4 regions of the Massilia sp. TWP1-3-3 genome follow, and region 1 is predicted to be linked to each of the others. Evidence: predicted binding sites of a transcription regulator. Region 1 holds the regulator's gene; each other region holds the start of a gene.
The links. The regulator sigma-54, encoded in region 1, starts transcription at its own class of promoters, with help from an activator protein. The targets are predictions, from matches to a motif close to TGGCANGNAANCTGCTTT.

Region 1 (4,210 bases):
GATACGGCAGTCGGGCCCGCCCTGCGCAATGCCCATCCCGCCGCCCATGACCACGCCGTCCATCAGCGCCACGTAGGGCTTGGGATAGAAATGGATCAGGTGATTGAGCGCGTATTCTTCGGTAAAAAAGTCTTCCAGCAAGGCACTGCCGCCCATCGGGCTCTTGCCGCCCACCTCATGGAAAAAACGGATGTCGCCGCCGGCGCACAGCGCCTTGGGGCTGCTGCTGCCAAGCACGACCGCATCGACGGCGTCATCCGCGCGCCAGGCCTGCAGCACCGCCGTCAAGTCGCGCACCATCTGCAGCGACAGCGAATTAAGCGCTTTGGGACGGTCGAGGGTGATGATGCCGGTACGGTTGGCAACGCGGGTCTGGACGTATTCGCTCATGGAAGGCTGACAATAAATGGATAGACCCATATTTTAGCCTCCGCAGATGCAAAAAGGGCGCCGCAGGCGCCCTCGTGTCAAGAATCCCGGGCCTTAGATGGCTTCAGGGAGTTCTTCTTCAGGCAGGTGCTTGATGGCCTGGTGATTATGGTCCTGGACCTTGTCCTTGTACTTCATGACTTGACGGTCGAGCTTGTCGATCAGGGTGTCGATAGCGGCGTACAGGTCATGCGACAGGCTTTCTACATACACGGTCTTGCCCGACAGGCGAAGGTTGATTTCAGCCTTTTGTCGTTTTTCTTTTTCAGTCAGGTTATCCACGGTGAGGATCACGGCAATATCAATCACGTGATCGAAATGGCGCTTGACGCGCTCGAGCTTGGTTTGTACGTATTCACGGATGGCTGGGGTCACTTCGAGATGATGTCCGCTAATTGTGAGATTCATACACACTCCTAATAATGGTGTCACTTTCCGTTCGTGCGCGGCGCGCAGAGGAACGGCATAAAAATGCCGATTACAGACACTTCCTGAGGCTGACGGGCGGGATTTTGAGCGCTTCGCGGTACTTGGCAACGGTGCGGCGAGCGATGACCATACCCTGTTCCCCCAGCATGTCCGCAATCTTACTATCGGATAATGGATTTTTAGGGTCTTCTGCTCCTGTCAATTGCACGATGAGTGCACGAATCGCCGTGGAAGATGCTTCTCCCCCCGCTTCGGTGGCGACATGGCTACCGAAAAAGTATTTCAACTCAAACATGCCATGCGGGGTCAGCATGAATTTCTGAGTTGTTACACGAGAAATAGTACTCTCGTGTAGACCAAGTGTATCAGCTATTTCGCGCAGCACAAGGGGACGCATGGCTACCGCGCCATGGCTGAAGAAATTGCGCTGGCGCTCAACAATAGCCTCGGAGACACGCAAGATGGTGTCGAAGCGCTGGCGCATGTTTTTGATCAGCCACTTCGCTTCCTGCAACTGGGCGCCCATCTGGCCTTCGCCCTTGCCCTGCTTGAGCAGGCTCGCGTACATATTGTTCACGCGCAGGCGCGGCATCACGTCGTTGTTGAGCGAGACCGACCAGCCGCCCTTGGCCTTGCGCACAATCACGTCCGGGACCACGAAGTCCGACACATCGGAGGCGAACACGGCGCCCGGGTGCGGATTGCAGCGGCGGATGATGGTCTGCGCCTCGCGCAAGTCTTCGTCGTCGCAGTCGAGCGCTTTTTTCAGCTTGTTGAATTCACGCTGGGCGAACCAGGTCAGGTGCTTTTCGACGATGGCCAGCGCCATGCGGCGCGTCACCAGCGGCACGCCGCGCATGGCGCGAATCTGCAGCGCCAGGCACTCGGACGCATTGCGCGCGCCCACGCCGACCGGATCAAAACTTTGCAGCAGCGACAGCGCGGTCTTGAATTCATCGAAATCGATCTCGAGTTCTTCGGGCATGCGCGCATGGATTTCTTCCAGCGTCTCGGTCAGGTAGCCGTTGTCGTCGAGCGCGTCGACGATCAGTTCGACCAGCGCGCGGTCGCGCACTTCGAGCACCAGCACGCGCATCTGTTCCATCAGATGCTCGCGCAGGGTGGTCGCGCTGCCCTCGAGCTGCGGGCGCGAATCTTCGTCGTCGCTGCTCTTGGCGCGGCCCAGGTCACCCCACTCGCCGTCGTTGTCGTTGTTGTTGTCGTTGTTGCTGGCAGCTTCCCCCTCGGGTGCATCGGCGCTTTGGCCTTCGGCCGGCGCCGGTGCATCCTGCGCGCCCGGTTCGGGCGGCGCCTCGGCCGGCGTGGCGCTGCTGCCGATGGCGCCGTCGGCCAGCAGGCGCACCGAATGGTCGAGCGGATCGTCAAGCCGTTCGAGCAGCGGATTGTCGGTCAGGAGCTGTTCGAGTTCCTGGTGCAGTTCGAGCGTGGACAACTGCAGCAGGCGGATCGACTGCTGCAGCTGCGGCGTGAGCGCAAGGTGCTGCGAGGTGCGTAGTTGCAGGGATTGTTTCATCGGTTTGACCTGCTTACATCCGGAAGTGCTCACCCAGATAAACGCGGCGTACCGATTCGTCTGCGATGATGTCGTCCGGACGGCCAGAGGCCAGCACCGCACCCTGGTTGATGATGTAGGCACGGTCGCAAATGCCGAGCGTTTCGCGCACATTGTGGTCGGTGATCAAAACGCCGATGTCGCGCTCCTTCAGGAACCGCACGATGCGCTGGATCTCGATCACGGCGATCGGATCGACCCCGGCGAACGGTTCGTCGAGCAGCACAAAGCGCGGATTGGTGGCCAGCGCACGCGCGATTTCCACGCGCCGCCGCTCGCCGCCCGACAGCGACATGGCCGGGTTCTCGCGCAGCTTTTCGATCTGCAGGTCATGCAGCAGCGTGTCGAGCCGCTCCTTGAGTTCTGGTTTGCTCAGGCGCTTGCCGTTGACCTTTTGCAGTTCCAGCACGGCGAGGATGTTTTCTTCGACCGTCAGGCGCCGAAACACCGACGCTTCCTGCGGCAGGTACGACAGGCCGAGCGCGGCGCGCCGGTGAATCGGCAGGCTGGAGATATCCACGCCGCTGATGTCGATCGAGCCGGCATCCGACGGCACCAGGCCCACGATCATGTAGAACGAGGTGGTCTTGCCGGCGCCGTTGGGCCCCAGCAGGCCGACTACCTCGCCGCATTCAACCTGCAGCGATACGTCGCGCACGACCAGTTTTTTGCCGTAGCTTTTCTGCAGGCCGCGCACGATCAGCGTGCTGCCACAAGCTTTCGGTTCGATCATGGCATGCCCGTCGGAGCTGGCGTGCCAGTCGGCCCCGTTGGCGCAGTTGGCGCGGTTGGCGCCGGCGCGGCGCGCGGCTTGCGCGGCGCGATGATCAGCTGGCCGCGGCCCTCGCCCGGCTTGCTCGCGCCGCTGGCGTCGTTACGGGCGGTGAATACCTCGCGCATGCTGTCGTACGAAATGAATTCGCTCTTGATTTCGTCGGTCATGGTGCTGCCCTCGATCTGGCGGATATGCGCGCTGCCGAACAGCTTGACGACGCCGCTGCGCTCGTCGTATTCGATGCGCTGCGCATTGCCTTCGACCCACAGCTCGGGGCCGCCGTCGCGCTTTTGGCGAAACGTCGCCATCTTGCCGGGCACGCCCGTGAGCGTCACCTGCATGTCTTCTTCGGGACTGGTCTTGATCACCGCTTTTTCAGCGCGCAGCACCAGCGTGCCCTTAGTGACGACGATGTTGCCGGTAACGATGGTGACCTGGGCGACTTCGTCCACCAGCAGCGTGCCGTAGTCGATTACCGCGCGCTTGCCGGCGTCGGCTTTCTCGGCCGAGGCGCCCAGCGCCACTAGGCCAAACACTGCAATTGCTATTATTTTTTTCATTTTCTACTGCCCTTGGGTGGAACGATGATCTGGCCACCGCCGGCAAACTGCACCTGGCGCGTGGCGTTGTTGGCCTTCATGCCGACGCCGGTAATGGTGTTGGCGCCCAGCGCCATGTCGACCCGCACGCGGGACTCCATGCGGTCTTCTTCCGGAAACACGGTCAGCGCTTCGGTGGTCATGTGCATCAGGCGCGCCATAGGCGAAGCGGGGCGAAAGACGTCGACCTTGCCCAACAGGTCGACCTGGTCGTCCGCATGCCGCAGGCGCGCTGTGTTGGCCTTGACGGTCATTGGACTCTGGCCGGGCGCCAGACTTTGCAGCATGGGCTGCTCGACGTCCGAGACGTCGCCCAGCGGACGGTGGGTCAGCTTGGCGCCGTAGAACAGGTAGCGCGGCTTGCCTTCGGGCGTCATGCGCACGAAACTGAATTTTTCAACGATG
Region 2 (4,210 bases), on a different contig from region 1:
CAGCAGCACGCTGGCGCCCTGGCCCCGCTGGCGCGTGCTGGTGGTATTGAACACGCCTGCGGGCCCTTCCTCCACGTCGCCGTTGACGGTGTCGCTGCGGCTGCGGCGTGCATAGGCCAGCGCCGAGAGCACGGCGCCGCCGTTAAAACGCCGGCTCGCATTGAGAGCCAGTTGCCAGAGCGCGTTGCGCGTCTCGTCAGGGAACGTGTACACGGCGCGCCAGTCCCGCTGCGCCAGTTCGTCGGGCAGCAAGCCGTTTCCGCGCAGTTGGCTGCGCCCGCCCAGCAGCGACACGCTGGCCGCCGACACGCCGTCGTCGCGTCCGACCTTGGCAAACACATTGCCAAGCCGGCCCTGCGAATGGTCGCGCCAGCCATCGTCGTCAAACAGGGTCGAACCAACAAAGCTGTGCCAGTTGCCATGCACCGCGCCCAGCGCCAGGTCGAGCCGCCGCCGGCCCCCACTTGTGACTGACAGATCGACTTCACCTCCCGGGTGCGTGGCGCCGCTTTTGGTGGTCAGCACCAGCGCCCCGCCCAGGGTATTGAGTCCGTACACGGGATTTGAACCGGGCACCAGCAGCACGCTGGCCAGCGCGGATTCGGGCAGCATGTCCCAGTTCACCACGTCGCCGAACGGCTCGTTGACCCGCACGCCGTCCAGGTAGACCGAGAAGCCCTGCGCAGTGCCGAGTACCGGCGAGGCCCGAAAGCCGCGGTAGGCCACGTCGTTCTGAAACGGGCTGCCCGAAATGTCGTTGACGTTCACGCCATTCAGGTTGCAGTTCAGGTAGTCCGCCAGGTTGCCCGCATGCGCGTCGCCGATCTGGTCGCTGCCCGCCAGTTGCACCGAGTACGGCAGCAGCTTGCGTTCAATCCCCAGTCCAGCAAGGGGCGCAGTGCCGACGATTTCAACGGTGTCGGCAAGCGCCGGCTGGCACGCCAGCGCCAGGCCCAGCGCCCCGCACCAGCGCTTCATGGCGTGACGACCTGCACCCCATGCCACGCGAAAATCGCCTTGAGCTCACCGCTGGCCGCCATCTCGTTCATGGCTTGCTGCAGCAGCTTGGCCATCTCGGTGTCGTCCTTGCGCACCGCCATGCCGACCGCCCATCCCGAGCGCGGCAGGCGCTGAAATGCAATGTCGTGCACTGGAAAAGCCCGGTCGCCGCGCAGCACGGAGTCGATTTCCGAGCGGGTGGCAAGCACCGCGTCCAGTTCGCCAGCCTTGAGTTTTTCAAGCGCCTCGATCGCGCTCGGATAAATCTTCACGCCAGGGGTAAATTTTCCATTGCCCTCCCCCAGCATCACCATCGCGGCAATCGAAACTTTCTCCACGCCGATGCGTTTGCCGGCCAGCGAATCGACGCCGTCAAAGCTTGGCACCGTGCGTGCGCTGCGCACCAGGCGCACGCCCTCGACATGGTAGGGCGCAAAAATGACGACTTGCGGATTGGCCGCCATCAGCCGGTTATCGACCGGCACATGCAGCATCACGTCGGCCGGGCCGTACCCCAGGTAGTGGCCTTTCCAGACCATGTTGCGCAGGTCGTCGCCCAGCTCTTCACCGGCCGGAAACGGCAGCAGGTTCAGGCGCAGGCCCAGCTTTTTGGCGAGCGCCTGCGCCAGGTCGACGTCGATGCCCTGGCCTTCGTCCGAGAACGGCGCAAACTCATTGTAGACCGCCACCTTGAGGCCGCCCGACTGTTGAATTTTCTGCCAGTCGGCGTGGGCGGGGCCTGCCATCGCCAGCGCGGCGCAGGCGCCGGCGCCGGCGATCAGTGCACGGATCGTAGTCATGTGCCCTCCCTATTTGGTTTCGCGGCGCGATTCGAGATAGGTCTTGATCGACCACATGGCTTCCTGGTTGAAGACGCCTTCAAAGGAGGGCATGTACACCGCCCCATTGCGCACTTTGCCGCCGCGGATGGAGGTCAGGAAGTAGGCGTCCATCTCCTTGGAGCAGGCCAGCTTCTTGGCTTCGACCTTCAAGCCCACGCAGTCGCGGTCAAGCAAGCGCAGGTCGGGCGCGATCCCGCCCGAAATGGCGTCGATGCCGTGGCAGCGCGCGCAGTTCTGACCAAACGCCGAGGCGCCGATCTTGAGCGCGAGCTTGTTGGTCTTGAAGGGATTTTCGTCGCGCCATTTGTCGCCCAGCGGCGGCAGGCCGGCGGTGTCGACCGCCTGCGGCGTGACGTTGCCGTGCGCAATGGCGAACATGGAGGTGGTGACTGCGCTGGCCAGGCCTGCCCAAAGTACCAGACTGCGAAGGGATTTTTTCATGGTGTCTCCTGCTGTTTTGATGGATGAATACATCAACAGGAGCAATTGCCATGCCATGGCTGCCACGCCGCAGCGCCTGCGCCACCTGTCCCGAAATGGAACAGGTATCCCAGCGTTGTCACACCGTTACCGACCGTGCAGTTCCGGATCGACCTTCGTTGGGTAAAGACGCGACAGCGCGTGGGTTGCAACGGCAGTCAGCAGTTGGCGCAGGCGCTCGCCTGCTTTGCCGCTGTCGTCTTCCTGGCGCAGTGCGCTCCACAGGCCGGCCAGTTCGTTCGCGTGCGGCGCGGCCGCCGCTTCCACCTCGGTCTGCCAGAACGCGGGCGCCTCGCCCTCGACGAAATTGCCGCGTCCGCGCCCGAAGTGGGCCACGGCCAGGTAACGCAGCACGCTGCCAAGGAGCAGCGTGTGCAAGAATTCGTCGGCAAATTCCACGGTGGTCTTGTTGCGCTCGGTGCTGGTGTTAAAGCCCCATGCGGCGCCGGCCGCCGTCAAGGCCCCCACCACGCCGCCCAGCAGCGCCCCGGCGCCGAAGGTCAGCCCCCCTGTCATCAGGTCGGCCGACAAGCCCGTCGCCGCGCCCGAGACGACCGCGCCCAGCAAGCCGGCCTGCGCCTTGTCGACCGGCGCGCGCACCTTGAAGTTTTCACGCACGCGCGCATTGATCCTGGCAGCCTCGCCAGGGTCGAGCCGGTGCAGCTTGAGCAGCACGCGCGTGGTTTCGCCAATGCCGGCATTGAGCCGCTCGACCAGCACCGCCATGGCCTTTTCCTGGCGCTGCTGGTCGGCCGACTTGGCCAGGCCGACCGCCTTCATGGCGCTTTGCAGAAAGCCGGTGTCGGCCAGCGCGATCGGTTCACTGTCGCGCGCCGCTGCGGCTAGCTGGACGGCGGCAACGCGCATCGCTTCATGGAAGCGGTCCTGGTTGTTGGCCTGCCACAGGGCCAGCAGGCGCGCGTATCCTGCTTGTTTGGACTCGTCCAGCAGCTTGCCGACCGCCTCGTAAAACACGCGCTCATGCACCCAGCAGCGGGCAAAGGCGTCCAGCGCCAGCACGTCGCGCACGATCGGATATTGATCCAGGTGCGCTTTCCAGCGCGCCTGCTCCGCCGCTTCCTCATTGGCGGGCCGGGGCGGGCCCATCTGGTTGAGCAAGACCACTACCGGTTTGCCCAGCCACTCAAGAATTTTCATTTCGGCCGGCAGGTAGCCTGCATCCCGGGGCAGTTCGGACGAATTGACCAGGTACAGCACCACGTCGGCAGAATCGCGGGCGGTGCGCAATGCTTGCTGGCTGAGCCAGAACGGCTTGTCGCGGTAGCGGTCGAACACTTCGCGCAGGAACCAGCCGATCGGGTTGCCCGCCATTGCCAGGCGGCGCAGCAGGCGCACCGAGTCGCCAAAGCCGGGCGTGTCCCATAGCTGCAAGGCGTCGCCCTCGGCGGTCTTGAGCAAGGTGTGCTCTTCGGCCAGCACGGTGACGTGGGCGGCGTCGCGCACCTCGCCCACGTCGACCCCGACCAGCGTGCGCGCCAGCGTGGTCTTGCCGTTGTTGGTATGCGAGATCAGCGCAAACTGGATGGTGGCGGCTGTGTCGTTCATGAAGGTTTCGATACCCGTAGTCCGGCGTCCTGGTCGAGCGGGCGCTGGGGTGGATTGCGAAGGTTAATGATGGTGGCCGGTGCGCGATGGAAGCTGCAAAATTCCTGCCATAGTGCGACGCGCTGCGCCATACGCGTTTCGTCGCTGCGTTCGGCCAGCGATGATTCGTCGATCAGCACGGCCACGCCGCGTTTCGAGGTGCGCACCAGATAATCGAGGAAAACGCCGTGATTTTCCTTTTCCGGCGTCGCCGCGAGGTTGAACAGCACGGCGGTGTAGGTCACGGCCGGATCGTCCAGGTTCACTTCGCGCAGCACTTCCTG
Region 3 (4,210 bases), on a different contig from region 1:
ACACGCGAACACTGCGTCTATGACCTTGACGGCCATCCCAGCCAGCTGTCGTATGGCGCGCTGTTCGAGACGCTGGCCATTGCCGCCAGCGGCCACGGTTTGCGCGCCGACATTGCGCGCCGCACCGACAGCGCCGAGCAGCGCCCCGTGTTCGACGTGCGCCTGGTGCCGGACGCCGCCGTCAAGCCGAGCGCGCTGATCGGCGCCATTACGCGCCGCAGCGTGCAGCGCCGCCCGATGAGTACGCGCATGCTGACCGGGGCCGAGAAGGCGGCGCTGCAGGCGGCCGTGGGCGACGACTATGTGCTGACATGGATCGAAGGCATGGGTCCCAAGCTGCGCGCGGCGCGCCTGATGTTCAACAACGCCAAGTTGCGCCTGACCATGCCCGAAGCGTATGAAACCCACCGCAAGATTATCCATTGGGGCGTGACCCACAGCCCCGACCGGGTGCCCGACCAGGCCCTGGGGGTTGATGCGATGACCTTGAAGCTGATGCAATGGGCAATGGTCAGCTGGCAGCGGCTGGCCACGATGAACCGGTGGATGGGCACGGCCGCGCCGCGCCTGCAGATGGACTTTGTGCCGGGCATCGCTTGCGCGGCGCACTTCGTGATCAAGGCGAAACGCAAGCCGGGCAGCATCGACGATTATGTCGCCGCCGGGCGCGCGCTGCAGCGCTTTTGGCTGACCGTGACCGAACTCGGTTTGCAGATGCAGCCCGAAATGACGCCGCTCATTTTTTCCAAGTACGTGCGCGAGCAGACCGTCTTTACCAAGACCGCCAGCCTGCATGGCCTGGCGGCGCGGCTGGAACGCGATACGGCCGCGCTGGTGTTCACCGACGTTAATTTTCCCGTCTATATGGGGCGCGTGGGGGCGGGCAAGGCGCCAGCGGCGCGTTCCGCGCGCAAGCCGTTAAGCGAGCTGATGCTCCCTTGAAGTGCGCGGCTTGCCGGTGGAGACAAAAAAGCGGACTCTGGTCCGTTTTTTTCTGCAAACAAAAACAGAGCACTGGGGTCGCCGCTTTGTCTTCCCCCAAAATAAAAGAGCGAACCGAAGTTCGCTCTTTTATTTTGCTCAGCTTGTTAGCCAAGCTTGCTAGCCAAGTCGAAACTTAAGCTTGCTTGCGCTTGCGGCTGACAACACCGGCGCCCAGGATTGCCAAGCCAAACAGGGCCAGCGAACCTGGCTCTGGCACTTCGGCAAGCTTGAACTGACCGTTGTTGCTGACGAAAAAGTGGTTACCCGCCACGTTCGAGTAGGTACCAGCGCCGCAGCCTGGACCCGTGTAGTGCGAGAACTGGCAAGCAACTTCATTGACCAGGGTAGGGGTCAGACCTTTTGGACCGACGCCATTGGCGTTGGTAAATGCAAACGCCAGCAGATCTTCATTGGCCAGATCGCTACCGTTTTCACGGAAAAAGTAGCCGGCATGCAAGCCGCCCGGCGTGGTCGCCTTGGCGTTCACGGTGATCTGGCCGTTGCCGGTTGGGTTACCCGTGCCGTCTACCAGACCGCCGCCGCCTGGCATGACCTGGAATTGGGCGATTTGGGTGCCAGTGTTCGCGCCGAACACGCCAGCGGTGGTGCCGTAGGTTTTGGTCGTGTTGTGGTACATCGTGATCGTACCGCCAGCGAACTGGAAGCCGCCTGCGAATTGACCCGAGCCATACGCTTCGAAGGTTGCAGTAACGTAGCCGCCTGGGAAGGTATCGGTGAAGATATCGCCATTGCTATCAGCCTGGGAGATGTTGAACACTGCGTGCTCGACAAAGTTGAAGGTCGATGCGCTGGTGGCGTTCAGCTGGATGAAAGCGTTGCCGTTCACGTCCAGGTATTCGTTGATGGTCTGTGCGGTGGCGACGCCGGTACCCAGTGGGTTGAACTGCCAGTTGTTCAGAACGGTGCTAGCGCTTGCCGTGCCGACCATTGCCAGCGAGACTGCCGCAGCTGCTGCGAGTTTGGTAAAGAATTTCATGATCTTGTCCTTGAGAATTAATTAAATCGGGCTTTCGCCTACATAGCCTCATGTAGCAAGTCTTGTGCCCGATTAAGGAATTGCCCTAAAATCAATGACTTATATGATCTAGCGCAAACTCGAGGTAGCCCGGTGTAAAGTTTGTCGACAGACTAATTCCACGTGGAAATTTACTGGAATGGCGGAAATGCTTATGAAACTTCGGTCGCAAGGCGCATTCGCCGTAGGATGATCAAGTAATTTTATATAGGACAACACGCCGCAGCTGCATTCGCTGATCGTGTTGCGGGGGTTTCCATCTCGATGTGACATGTTCCCCCCGGGCCTTTCATATGAAAAACGCCACCTGTGATCAGCGACCCGCGCGAATGCAGCCCAATAAAGTGCAAGCGCGCTGCAAGGCTTACATATTCCTGCGGTACTGCCCGCCCACTTCAAACAGGGCCGTGGTGATTTGCCCCAGCGAACAAACCCGCACCGCATCCATCAATTTTTCGAACACATTGGCGTTGTCGATCGCCGCCTGCTGCAAGGCGGCCAGCGCTTGCGGCGCCTCGGCCGCATGCAATTGATGGAACTGTTCCAGGCGCGTCAACTGCGACTGCTTCTCGTCCTCGGTAGAACGGGCCAGCTCGATTTTTTGCGGCGTGTCGTTCGCCTTCGGATTGCGGAAGGTATTGACACCAATGATCGGCAGCGTGCCGTCATGTTTTTGGTGCTCGTAGAGCATCGACTCTTCCTGGATCTTGCCGCGCTGGTAGCCGGTCTCCATCGCGCCCAGCACGCCGCCGCGCTCGGCGATGCGTTCAAACTCTTGCAGCACCGCTTCTTCGACCAGGTCGGTCAATTCTTCGATGATGAACGCGCCCTGGTTTGGATTTTCGTTCTTGGCCAGGCCCCACTCGCGGTTGATGATCAACTGGATCGCCAATGCCCTGCGCACCGATTCATCGGTCGGCGTGGTGATCGCTTCATCGTACGCGTTGGTGTGCAGGCTGTTGCAGTTGTCGTAGATCGCGATCAGCGCCTGCAGCGTGGTGCGGATATCGTTGAAGTCGATCTCTTGCGCATGCAGCGAGCGGCCCGAGGTCTGGATGTGGTACTTGAGCTTCTGGCTGCGATCGTTCGCGCCGTACTTGTCGCGCATCGCAATGGCCCACAGGCGGCGCGCCACGCGGCCGAGCACCGCGTATTCCGGGTCCATGCCGTTACTGAAGAAAAACGACAGGTTCGGCGCGAAGTCGTCGATGTGCATGCCGCGCGCAAGGTAGGCTTCGACGAAGGTGAAGCCGTTCGAGAGCGTGAAGGCGAGCTGCGAAATCGGGTTCGCGCCCGCTTCGGCGATGTGGTACCCGGAGATCGACACCGAGTAGAAATTGCGCACCAGGTGGTGCACGAAATACTCCTGGATGTCGCCCATGACCTTGAGCGAAAACTCGGTGGAGAAGATGCAGGTGTTCTGGCCCTGGTCTTCTTTCAGGATGTCGGCCTGCACCGTGCCGCGCACATTGGACAGCACCCAGGCGCGGATCTTGGCCGTTTCATCGAGCGTCGGCTGGCGGCTGTTTTCGAGCACGAACTTGTCGATCTGCTGGTCGATCGCGGTGTTCATGAACATCGCCAGGATGGTCGGCGCCGGGCCGTTGATCGTCATCGAGACCGAGGTGCTCGGGCTGCACAGGTTAAAGCCGTCGTACAGCACTTTCATGTCGTCGAGCGTGGCGATCGAGACGCCCGAGTTGCCGACCTTGCCGTAGATGTCGGGGCGCAGCGCCGGGTCGGCGCCGTACAGCGTGACCGAGTCGAACGCGGTCGACAGGCGCTTGGCGTCCATCCCGGTCGAGACCAGCTTGAAGCGGCGGTTGGTGCGGAAGGCGTCGCCTTCGCCGGCGAACATGCGGGTCGGATCTTCCCCTTCGCGCTTGAAGGCGAACACGCCGGCGGTGAACGGGAACGAGCCGGGAACGTTTTCCAGCATCAAAAAGCGCAGCACTTCACCGTGGTCTTCATAGCGGGGCAGGGCGACCTTGCGAATTTTGGTGCCCGAGAGCGTCGTGAAAATCAGGCCCGTGCGAAGTTCTTTGTCGCGGATTTTGACCACATAGTCGTCGCCGCCGTAAGCGGCCTGCATGTCGGGCCACATTGCCAGCAGCTTTTTGGCGTTGGCGTCCAGCGCATGATCGCGCTCGGTGATCAGGTCGTCGAAGTCGGCGCTCTTGGCGGCGGCGA
Region 4 (4,210 bases), on a different contig from region 1:
CGCGAAAGCTCGACAATAAGCTGGCCGTTGCCCACCGCGCAGGCATCGCCATAGCCCCAGTTACGCCCGGTACTGACGGGGTAAAGCGCAATGCCGTGCGCGGCGGCCAGGCGCACCAGCGCCACCACTTCGGCGTGCCCGCCGGGGTAGACCACGGCCAGCGCTCGCGTGCTGCGCGACGCGGTGCTGCGCGCGTAGCGTTCGAGCGTGAGCTCGTCGGACAGGACATACCCGGGGCCGACGATGTCGCGCATGGCGCGGAGCAGCGGTGCATGCCTTTCAGTGCCGGGCAGGTCGCTAGCGGGCTCGATGGGGCTGGCGTCCTGGTGCTGGTCTGCAGGGGCGGCGGTGGTGGTCATGGCGGTCATGGCGGTCAATTCCGGCCGGTCATGAGGCGCGAGGTGATGCCCGGTTCATCCCAGATGGGGAAAAAATACGGATAGAACGAGCGCTCTTCGCCGTGCTGCTCCATCAGGCCGCCCCACTTGCGGATCATGGCGCCCATCTCCGACAGCGGCAGGCGCAGCAGCACGGCCGGCGCGCCCACGCGCGTGCACTGGCGCTCCTCGCCGAAATCGGAAAAGCCCAGCATCCGTTTGTAGAACATCACGTGGCGCGGGTTGACCTCGATCACATAGTCGGTGTAGCCGTGGATGTTATGCGCGTAAATATATGAAATATGGATCAGCGAGGCGAACACGCGCTTGGTGACGCCCTTGTCGATGGCCAGGCGCGACGGCTCGCACAGGCGCCGCCCCTGCAGGCGCAAGCCTTCGAGCTTGTCGCCAAAGTTTTCGTCGGCCGGCAGCGTTGTTTCGCTGTCCAGGCACAGGCTCATCGTCCCCACCACCACGCCGCCCGTTTCTGCATACAGGGTGATCTTGTTCGCTTCGTGCGGCTCATTGGCGTCGACCGAATAGCCGCGCCAGCCGTACATCTTGCGAATCAAGAGACTGGCCGCTTCCCGGCGACCGGCCGAGTTTGCCATCCTGATATGAAACACCTGGAGGTCCAATGGATGGTCCAGGTCTGGCGGCGTACCGCTTTCGCCGATGCACAAATCGCGCATTCCGGTGGGCGATGCGAACGTGGCGATGGCGAGATCCTCTTTGATCATGTTGTCTTCCTTCCAGGTGAGCGTTTTAGCACCGCTTGCCGGCGCGAACGATATGTTGTCAAGGTCAGACCGGCCCATCCGTACGGAAGTTCCCCTGTGGCGAGCTTCTACTATTGCGCGCGAACAAATTGGCAGCGTCGGAAAAATTGGCAGCGGCCCCGCCGGGGCGGCGTTGGCGTCTGGAATTCTTTGTAAGGTTATGATTTTTAAGGAAAAAATGGACTGGCATGGATGCTGCATAGAGACAGTTGCGGCGGCCTGATGTGCGCCCCAAGCTTTCTCGTTATTTATCCCCACCGGAGATCGATCCATGAAACTTTCACGCAAAACCTTGGTCATGTCGGCTGCGCTGGCCACCTTGTCCGTCGGCCTGATGGGCAACGCCCGCGCCGATGCCTTCGCCCAGTCCATCCTTACCATCAACAACTTCCGCCTGCTGCACGCCGACGGCTCCGCTTATGTGCCGGCTGACTTCGACGTGCTCGACGGCGTCAATTCAGCCCATGCGCGCGCCAGCCTGAACGGCGTCACCTCGGTCGCTACGCCGCAGGATTTTTCCATCCTGTCGGGCCTCAATCCCGACGTCGCCCACCAGTTCGTCGGCTTGCCCAATCCACCGCGCGGCGAAAACGACTACACCCCGTTTCCCTCGCCGCCACCGGTGCCGGGCACTTTCGGCTACGCCGACCAGTTCCTGACCGGCAGCGCCATCGCCGTTGGCGGTCGGCCTGCCGGCGCTACCGCGCAAACGCGCGCCGACGCTTCGCTGCAATCGGCAGGCTCCGCTTCGGGCGACTCCGACGTTGGCACCTCGACCACGTTCAGTTTCACCATGGGCGACGCCGACACCATGACGTTCGCCTTTGACGCCACCCCGTTCACCCAGGCCTACACCACCGCCGGCCCCGTCACCAACGCCATCGCACGTCTGTCGTGGAGCTTGAACATTGTCAATCTGACCACAGGCGCGCTGGTACTGTCCTACCAGCCGGGCGCGCTCAATGGCGACGCCAACGTCAGCCGCACCGGCACCTTTGCCGGCCTGTCCACCTACAACCCCGGCAGCGGCTTTTTCACCACCACCACCCCGCTGCTCAACGGCGAGGACACCTATCAGCTGACGGTGCAGCACAACACGCTGGCCAATGCGCTGCAGGGCGCAAGCGTGCCTGAACCTGGCACCTTGGCCATCTTCGGCCTAGGCTTGCTGGGCATGACGGCCTTCAAGCGCCGCCGCAGCGCCTGAGCGCGCAGTGAGCAGTACCCGTCCGCGCTGTGCGTGGACGGGGTATCTGACGACATCGTGGCCCAAGCGGACGTGGCCACGCCAGGGCGTTCGATTCCGTGTTGCGGTTTGGGCCTGCTGGGGATGCGAGCGCCAGATTGCCGCTGGAAGCCCTGATGCCACTGCCAGCCAGTAGGCATTTTCACCCGGCCAGGGCGCGCACTGTCCGGGATTTTTTTCTTGGCGAACGCTGCGCCGTGGTCGAGGAAAAAGCCTTTTGACGGTAATCAACGGCCCCGTGACTAGCAATATTTCCTGGTTTCTACGGCCATATAATCGGATGGGTAGCGAAGTCCCTTCGCGCTTCGAACCGCTGCATGACAAACGGAGAACCGCACGATATGGAGGACCTCATCAGCCAGTTGCTTTCACACGTGCGCGGCATCTGGAAATACCGCTGGTACGCGATCGCCATCATGTGGATGGTTGCCGTGGCCGGCTGGGCAACCGTCTTCACGCTGCCCAACGACTACCAGACCAGCGCGCGCGTGTATGTGGACACGCAAAGCATCCTGAAACCCCTGTTGGCCGGCATGACCAGCATGCCCAATGTCGAAGAACAAGTGTCGATCATGAGCCGTACGCTGCTCAGCCGACCCAATCTTGAGCGCATCATGCGCATGACCGACATGGACGTGCAGGCGACGACGCCGCGCCAAAAGGAGGAGTTGGTCGCCCAGCTCATGGCCAATATCAAGATTACCGGCACCAACACCCACGACATCTACACCATCAGCTACGCCAACAAGAACCCCAAGCTGGTGCGCGACGTGGTGCAGTCGCTGCTGACCATCTTTGTCGAAGGCAGTTTCAAGGGCAAGAAGAACGATTCGCAGCAGGCTGTCCAGTTCATCGACGAACAAATCAACAGCTACGAGCAGCGCCTGGTGGCGGCCGAGAACTCGGTCAAGCAATTCAAGCTGCGCAACGCCGGGCTGTTGCCGCGCCTGGGCGCCGATTACAGCGCCCAGCTCGCTGCAGCTGCCGACGCGCTCGGCACGGCGCGCCTCGAACTGGCCGAGGCCGAACAGACGCGCCAGGCCATCGCTGCCCAGATCCGCGGCGACGCCCCCAAGCGTGGCGGCAAGGTGCGCATCAATAATCCAGAGCTCGACGCCCGCATCGACACGGTCAACAAGAATCTCGACATGCTGCGCCTGCAATACACGGAGCAGCATCCCGACATCGTCGCCGCCCGCCGCCTGCTCGGCCAGCTCGAAGCGCGCAAGGTCGAGGAAAGCCGGCATCCGCTGTCCGACAGCGACCCGGGCCGCAACTATAGTCCCATGCTACAGCAGCTCAAGGTGGCGCTGACCGAGGCCGACGCCAGGATCGCGGCTATCCGCGTGCGGGTGCTCGAATACAGCGCGCGCCATGCCCGCCTTGAAGAGCAAAGCCGCGCGGTGCCCGAAGTGGAGTCGCAATTGTCCCAGCTCAACCGCGACTACGAGATCAACAAAGACAACTATCAAAAGCTGATCAGCAAGCGCGAGGCGGCCAAGCTGTCGGGCGAACTGAGTTCCACCACCGAAATGATGACGTTCAAGATCATTGATCCGCCTACGTTGCCGGTCACCCCGTCCGGCCCCAACCGCCCCTTCCTGTACTCGATGGTCATGCTGGCCGCACTGGGCGCGGGCGCCTTTGCCGCCCTCCTGATCAGCCAAGCCCGGCCCACCTTCGCCGGCCCGGGCATGATGCGCGAGCTGACCGGGCTCAACGTGCTCGGTACCGTGTCGATGAACTGGACCGCAGCCGAGCAGCGCCGCCGCCGCCGCGGCCAGTACCTGCTCGGCCTGTCATTTTCC

Region 2: the regulator sigma-54 is predicted to act here: its motif matches at 2,321-2,338, upstream of pedF (cytochrome c-550 PedF).
Region 3: the regulator sigma-54 is predicted to act here: its motif matches at 2,034-2,051, upstream of pepA (flocculation-associated PEP-CTERM protein PepA).
Region 4: the regulator sigma-54 is predicted to act here: its motif matches at 1,341-1,358, upstream of ACP7D4_RS03370 (EDSAP-1 family PEP-CTERM protein).

The regions. Positions count from the first base shown of each region.
Region 1 is NZ_JAFCWX010000001.1:198,616-202,825, forward strand. Features, by position in the region: gene ACP7D4_RS00915 (enoyl-CoA hydratase/isomerase family protein) at 1-390, opposite strand, end outside; gene hpf (ribosome hibernation-promoting factor, HPF/YfiA family) at 484-837, opposite strand; gene ACP7D4_RS00925 (RNA polymerase factor sigma-54) at 908-2,392, opposite strand; gene lptB (LPS export ABC transporter ATP-binding protein) at 2,406-3,164, opposite strand; gene lptA (lipopolysaccharide transport periplasmic protein LptA) at 3,161-3,766, opposite strand; gene lptC (LPS export ABC transporter periplasmic protein LptC) at 3,763-4,210, opposite strand, start outside.
Region 2 is NZ_JAFCWX010000038.1:15,570-19,779, forward strand. Features, by position in the region: gene ACP7D4_RS24895 (TonB-dependent receptor) at 1-978, opposite strand, end outside; gene ACP7D4_RS24900 (substrate-binding periplasmic protein) at 975-1,799, opposite strand; gene pedF (cytochrome c-550 PedF) at 1,809-2,282, opposite strand; gene ACP7D4_RS24910 (DUF3482 domain-containing protein) at 2,409-3,887, opposite strand; gene ACP7D4_RS24915 (DUF2868 domain-containing protein) at 3,884-4,210, opposite strand, start outside.
Region 3 is NZ_JAFCWX010000002.1:131,262-135,471, reverse strand. Features, by position in the region: gene ACP7D4_RS02345 (molybdopterin biosynthesis protein MoeY) at 1-942, shown strand, start outside; gene pepA (flocculation-associated PEP-CTERM protein PepA) at 1,118-1,981, opposite strand; gene icmF (fused isobutyryl-CoA mutase/GTPase IcmF) at 2,385-4,210, opposite strand, start outside.
Region 4 is NZ_JAFCWX010000003.1:14,859-19,068, forward strand. Features, by position in the region: gene ACP7D4_RS03360 (FAD-binding oxidoreductase) at 1-359, opposite strand, end outside; gene ACP7D4_RS03365 (N-acyl amino acid synthase FeeM domain-containing protein) at 374-1,117, opposite strand; gene ACP7D4_RS03370 (EDSAP-1 family PEP-CTERM protein) at 1,428-2,363, shown strand; gene ACP7D4_RS03375 (XrtA system polysaccharide chain length determinant) at 2,720-4,210, shown strand, end outside.